Regions from separate parts of the Glaciimonas sp. Gout2 genome, predicted to be linked through region 2. Evidence: predicted binding sites of a transcription regulator. Region 2 holds the regulator's gene; each other region holds the start of a gene.
What was found. Region 2 encodes HrcA, which represses chaperone genes, less so after heat shock. Its sites were predicted from a motif close to TTAGCACTCNNNNNNNNNGAGTGCTAA; they were not measured.

Region 1: the regulator HrcA is predicted to act here: its motif matches at 992-1,018, upstream of QN379_RS00775 (co-chaperone GroES).
Region 3: the regulator HrcA is predicted to act here: its motif matches at 918-944, upstream of rpoH (RNA polymerase sigma factor RpoH).

What each region holds. Positions count from the first base shown of each region.
Region 1 is NZ_JASJXA010000001.1:174,543-176,818, forward strand. Features, by position in the region: gene QN379_RS00770 (DUF1345 domain-containing protein) at 104-754, opposite strand; gene QN379_RS00775 (co-chaperone GroES) at 1,142-1,435, shown strand; gene groL (chaperonin GroEL) at 1,532-2,276, shown strand, end outside.
Region 2 is NZ_JASJXA010000010.1:15,541-17,816, reverse strand. Features, by position in the region: gene QN379_RS09225 (HAD family hydrolase) at 1-364, shown strand, start outside; gene hrcA (heat-inducible transcriptional repressor HrcA) at 516-1,538, shown strand; gene fur (ferric iron uptake transcriptional regulator) at 1,666-2,085, opposite strand; gene QN379_RS09210 (outer membrane protein assembly factor BamE) at 2,160-2,276, shown strand, end outside.
Region 3 is NZ_JASJXA010000001.1:317,561-319,836, reverse strand. Features, by position in the region: gene rpoH (RNA polymerase sigma factor RpoH) at 1-847, opposite strand, end outside; gene QN379_RS01440 (GTPase) at 1,262-1,690, opposite strand; gene QN379_RS01435 (response regulator) at 1,697-2,276, opposite strand, start outside.

The DNA.
Region 1 (2,276 bases), on a different contig from region 2:
TGGCCGCTTTTTTTTATGCCGGCACCGTAGAGAGATATGGTGGGCCAAGCGTCCCCGACATGCGGTGTTTTCGGACACTCTTTGCACCACGCTCGTGAGAATCTTAGGAGATCAAACCCGCAGCAATATTGATCGACAAACCGAGAATCGCCGAGTTAAATAAAAACGTCAATATCGATTGCACTAATACTGTCTTACGCATTGAGCGGGTCATGACGCTCACATCCGAGGTTTGTACTGCCACCGCTAATGTGAACGAAAAATAGAGAAAATCCCAATAATCGGGGTTTTCTTCGCCCTCAGGAAACCGTAAAGGTGCCGGTCCAATACCAGAACTATAAAACAGTCGCGCATAGTGCAAGGTGAACATGGTGCCAACCAGAAACCACGATCCGAGAACGGTCAATCCAGTAAATAGATAGCGGACTTCCTTCGGCCCCGGCAAAAAGTCCTTGGCCTGAGACAACCCAAAAACGACCGCGGCGATACTGGCCATCGCCGCAATGCAAATCAACATCAGGATCATACTGTCGTTTTCGTCCTCAATCGCGGCCCGCTTTTTAACTTGTGCCGATCCAGCTCTCACCATCATCCACCAGATGGCGATCAGATATCCCCACACACCGGCGTTCCAGCTGATGAGCCCACGGGTAATGGTCGACCCATTCGGCAAGAGTGCCCAGATGACGCCACCAAAGATCACAGCGAGCACCAGACGTGGATGAGTATGAAAAACCAGATTACGAATACGCATTCTTTAAGACCTTAAAAATAGAAGTGGCAGATTTGGAGACCACGCCCAAACGTTCATGCCAGATCATCATAGCGGCAACCCTGCTTTCACGACAAGATTCCCTTGTAACAAAACCTCTTTGTATTTTTATTGACAAAAAATTAATATCGCCGCCTGTGATTAATTGTAGCGGCTTTGGTAAATAAAAAAGAGAGTACAGAACATCACTCTTGAAAAATCAACTAACCACCCCTATACTTAGCACTCGTTAGGTGAGAGTGCTAACAATCTCCCTGACCTAGTCACTTTTTCTGTGCGGCACATTGTAAAAGCCAAACTAATCGGTGCAGTCGTTGCTGCAATGTTGCTGCAAAAATTATAACTTGTTGAATTTTGAAGGAGTTACACATGGATCTTCGTCCTTTGCATGACCGCCTCGTCGTTAAGCGTCTAGATGTTGAAACAAAAACTGCATCAGGTATTGTTCTGCCAGAGGCAGCAGCCGAAAAGCCTGATCAAGGTGAAGTATTGGCTATTGGTAACGGCAAGATTCTGGAAGACGGCAAAGTTCGCCCGATGGCAGTTAAAGTCGGTGAGCGCGTTCTTTTCGGCAAATATGCAGGTCAGGTAGTAAAGGTCGATGGCCAGGAACTACTGATTTTGCGCGAAGAAGACATCTTCGCTATCGTCGAAGGTAAGTAATTCATAGTTCAGATTGATCGAAGCCCATTGCAATTTTCGCAATAAGGCCGCTTCGATCTCTACGCTCTACATTCAACCGTATTCAGGAGAATCAACATGGCAGCAAAGCAAGTAATTTTTGGTGATGATGCACGTGCCAAGATCGTTAATGGCGTCAATATTCTAGCCAACGCAGTTAAAGTCACTCTGGGCCCTAAAGGCCGTAACGTGGTTCTGGAGCGTAGCTTCGGTGCTCCTACCGTTACTAAAGATGGTGTTTCAGTTGCTAAAGAAATCGAACTGAAAGACAAGCTGGAAAACATGGGCGCGCAACTGGTTAAAGAAGTTGCTTCCAAGACTTCAGATAACGCTGGTGACGGTACTACTACTGCAACCGTGTTAGCACAAGCTATCGTGCGCGAAGGTTTCAAGTATGTTGCAGCCGGTTTCAACCCAACTGACCTGAAGCGCGGTATCGACAAAGCTGTTGTCGCCATCGTTGCTGAAATCAAAGCATTGGCTAAGCCAACGACTACTAGCAAAGAAATCGCACAAGTTGGTTCGATTTCAGCTAACTCCGACACCGACATCGGTGAAATCATTGCTAAGGCAATGGACAAAGTCGGTAAAGAAGGCGTTATCACTGTTGAAGATGGTAAGTCACTGGAAAACGAACTAGACATCGTCGAAGGTATGCAATTCGACCGTGGCTATTTGTCACCATATTTCATCAACAACCAAGAAAAACAAGTTGTTGCTCTGGAACAGCCTTACGTTCTGTTGTTCGACAAAAAAATCTCTAACATCCGTGATCTTCTTCCGGTATTGGAGCAAGTCGCTAAGTCGGGCCGTCCGCTGCTGA
Region 2 (2,276 bases):
GCTATCTCGCTTAGGACAACACGTATTACTGGGTTCAGTGTCGAACGGATTTGCGGATCTGGAGAAAATCGGCCTGTCACAGCATTTCGCTATATCCATCGCCGCGCATAGCTTCGGCTGCGCTAAACCTGATCCCGCGATCTTCCATGCGGCGTGCCAAGCCCTTAATGTCAGACCCGAAGAAGCGGTCTATGTGGGTGACGATCCGCTTTTAGACGTGGTGGGCGCGCGTGAAGCTGGCTTGCGAAGCGTTTGGATTAATCGGTTTGACCGCGTATTGCCCGTTGGAATCGTAGCAGATGCTCAATGCGTCACGTTACATGAGCTTGAAACATGGCTGGAAGATCAATCCGCCAGCACGTAAAATCCCTCATAAAATCTCTTTTGATAGAGAAAATCCACGCCGACGAATAGGCGCGATTCGGCTTAACAGTGTATAAATACAATTATTAAGGGCCAGACACCTGTCAGACCTGGCTCATGGCAAATCACGCCAGCACTTACCAATAATCGCCATGCATCTTGATACTCGCGCTCAAACTCTTCTCAAAGCCCTCGTGGAACGCTACATCGCGGATGGGCAACCGGTAGGCTCGCGCGCACTCTCAAAAATTTCCGGGCTGGAATTATCTCCCGCGACCATACGCAATATCATGGCCGATCTGGAAGAAATGGGTTTTGTTGCGAGTCCGCATACCTCAGCGGGACGGGTACCAACGCCCCGCGGCTATCGTGTCTTTGTCGACACACTATTGACGGTCCAGCCGATTGACGAGGGCGTGCTCGAATCGAGAATGCAGGCAAGACTGCAAACTAACTCGCCGCAAAAGATCATCGCCAACGCTGCGCAAGTGTTGTCATCGCTCTCACAATTTGCAGGCGTGGTACTAACCCCAAGGCGTGAATCGGTGTTTCAGCAGATTGAATTTTTACGACTTTCTGAAAAACGTATTCTGCTCGTCATCGTCGGCCCTAGCGGCGATGTGCAAAATCGACTCTTGTTAACAGATGTCGACTACACCCCTTCACAGCTCGTACAAGCGGCCAATTTTATCAATCAAAACTACGGAGGCCATAGTATTGATGACGTTCGCTTACGCCTGCAAACCGAAGTTCGCCAGTTGCGGGATGATATGAATCGACTCATGTTGGCCGCAGTTGAGGCCGGTAGCGAGGCGATGACCGACGATGCTGACGAAGTTGTCATTTCAGGTGAGCGCAATCTACTCAGCGTGACTGACCTGTCATCGAGCATGAGTTCCTTACGTAAGCTGTTTGATATGTTTGAACAAAAAACCAATTTGATGCGACTGCTGGACATATCAGGCAAGGCCACCGGCGTTCAAATATTCATTGGCGGCGAATCACAACTGGTTCCAATGGAAGAGATGAGCGTCGTCACCGCACCTTATGAGGTGAACGGAAAAATCGTGGGCACGCTGGGTGTGATCGGTCCGACGCGCATGGCATATCAACGCGTGATACCGATTGTCGACATTACAGCAAAGCTGCTTTCCAATGCATTAAGCCAGAACTAGTCTGGCTTAATAACTATTTCGGATCACTAAGTCTCGCTCAGTAAGAAAAACAGCAAGCATCGTTTAATGCCTTACGATCCGAAGCTTTGGAACGCACAGCATTAATGCTACTCGGCGCATGACCCAATTACTTTTTTACGCAATTCCGGCAGTGACCGTACAGCGCCAAGGCGTGATCCGCAATCTCAAAGCCACGCTCTGTGGCGACGGCTTTCTGGCGAACCTCAATTTCTTCGTCGTAAAACTCTTCGACCAGACCGCAGGTCAGACACACCAGATGATCATGATGCGATCCTTCGTTTAGCTCAAAAACGGCCTTGCCGGTTTCAAAATGATTACGCTGCAACAAGCCAGCTTGCTCAAATTGGGTTAATACACGATACACAGTTGCCAAACCGACATCAAGATTCTCGGTAAGCAAAATTTTATAAACGTCTTCAGCGCTTAAATGTCGGACTTCACTATTTTGAAATATTTCCAAAATTTTGAGTCGGGGCAAAGTAGCTTTAAGGCCACTAGCTTTTAGTTCGGATGGATTGTTAGGCATGTTTACGTCGCAAATGGATGATCTGCTTTATCATATAGCGTTTTAGCACAATTGCTCAATCAATTAAGATACTTATGCGAATGTTGCTCTCCCGTACTGCCCGCACCTCCGCCTTTACAATAGCTGCTGTTTCCATGGCTTTGCTGGCTGGCTGCGCATCAAAAAATCCTCTCATTGACGGACCGACTTCG
Region 3 (2,276 bases), on a different contig from region 2:
TTTGACGAATGCGCTCGGCGGAAACACCGAATTCTTTTGCCAGTTCATGCAAGGTGGCACCAGAACCATCGTCATTCGCTAACCAGCGCGACTCCACAATGCGGCGTGAACGGTCATCCAATTTACCTAAAGCAGACTCAAGACCCTCTGATTGCATACGGTCGTATTGTTGGGCTTCCAGCACTTTGGTCGGCTCTTGCATATCGGATGACAAATAGGCGATAGGTGCAAATTTATCATCGTCGTCATCGGTTGGCGCTTCCAAAGCGATGTCACGACCGGTTAGTCGGGTTTCCATCTCAATGACTTCTTCGCGTTTTACGTTAAGCGTTTTTGCCAAGTCGTCAACTTGCGTCGGTGTCATCGCGTCGAGACCGATTTTATGGCTACGCAGATTGAAAAAGAGCTTTCGTTGTGCTTTGGTTGTGGCAACCTTAACCAGCCGCCAGTTTTTCAAGATGTATTCATGCATCTCGGCCTTGATCCAGTGCATCGCGTAGGACACCAGACGCACACCTTGATCAGGATCAAAACGCTTGACGGCTTTCATCAATCCGATGTTGCCTTCCTGGATCAGATCGGCGTGCGGTAAGCCATATCCCAAATATCCACGTGCAATAGAAACAACTAAACGAAGATGAGACAGTACGAGCTTTTGCGCGGCAGCCAGATCGTTATTTTCACGTAATTTTTGAGCCAGCGAAATTTCTTCGTCGTGAGTCAACATAGGCAGGCGGTTAACAGCCGAAATATAGGCGTCGATATTGCCTAAAGTACCCGAAAATCCAAGCGCTAAGGCGCCCGATTCGGCTGGGATTAACGCAGTCTGTACCGATGGATTTTTCATTGTTTCTCCTAGCTATCAGATGGAATTTTCTGCCAACAGGGTGTAAACCATACTGATTTGATCAGGTATTCTAGCACTCCCACTTGTAGAGTGCTAATCGATTTTATTAAATGGTGAGGATAGTTACTCACTATCAATAAAAGTTAATGATTTATACTTTTGAGCATGTTGGAGTGGCTTCATAGGGGGGAAGTTCGTCGCAACGATACTAAATAGTGTGACAGTGTGTAACGTGATTTTTTACGTAATAGATTGCGGATTAGATTCAAAACGGTACCAATAATCTTGGCGACGATGCCCCCGGTTTGGTGAAAGGCCTGGATAAGACCGCAAAGTGAGGGTGGTTGAGGATTAAGTCGACCGGGTAATGTCTGGAGAGTTTTCGATCGTGAGGGCTATTGGACGGATTGATATTTAAGTGGCGATATCGTCAGTCAGGGTGAGCCATTCGTCGTACGGGGAAGTGGAGAGCAAAGCGCGAATTTTATCGATGTGCGTGGCGTCCGCGATACTGATATAAAGCCGAGCAGGACGATCACGGAGCAAGCGATTCAGCGTTACCCGTAATGTAAGCAGGCCAATGCAACAAAGACAGCCAGGGGCGACACGTTTGATGTGAAGCGTGAAATGCGTTGGCTCCGGCGGTGATTTACCGTCTGGCAGGCCTTCGAGGATGACACCGATGATTCCTCGCATTTGCTGTAATGATGTTGCCTCGGTTTTGATCGACAACCAGACGGCACTTTCTCGTCTGGTTGCGGACGGGCCGGTTACCAGTGTAAGAAACGGTGGCAAAATCGATGACAGGATCGGTGGCACAAGGCATTGCGACGGAAGAGACAAATCGCTTTATCCGCCTTTTTTCGTTAATTTTCCCGGATCGACTCCCAATTGCTTGAGCTTTCGATACAAATGCGTGCGTTCAAGTCCAGTTTTTTCAGCCACGCGCGTCATGCTGCCACTTTCCCTAATTAAATGATACTCAAAGTAGGCGCGCTCGAATGCATCCCTTGCTTCACGCAATGGTAGACCAAACGAGGATGAAAACAGATTGTCTGACGTCAACATTGCCACGGGAAGTGGCGAGAGATGTGGCGTTTCCGCAGTCGACGCAGCACCAAAATTGTTGCCACTCACCAGATCAGGCATTTCATTGGAAATAACCGGTTGCGCAAACATGGTCGGCGCACGGGATGATTTAGGCCCTTGGGATAAGCCTTGTTGCACCGCTTTGAGCAGTTTCTGTAATGCAATTGGCTTTTCAAGAAAGTTTAAAGCGCCGATGCGCGTTGCTTCCACTGCAGTATCGATAGTGGCGTGACCCGACATCATGATGACTGGCATTGTCAGTAGCCCATCACGCTGCCATTCCTTAAGCAGGGTTACACCATCGGTGTCAGGCATCCAGATATCTAGCAGCACCAGATCA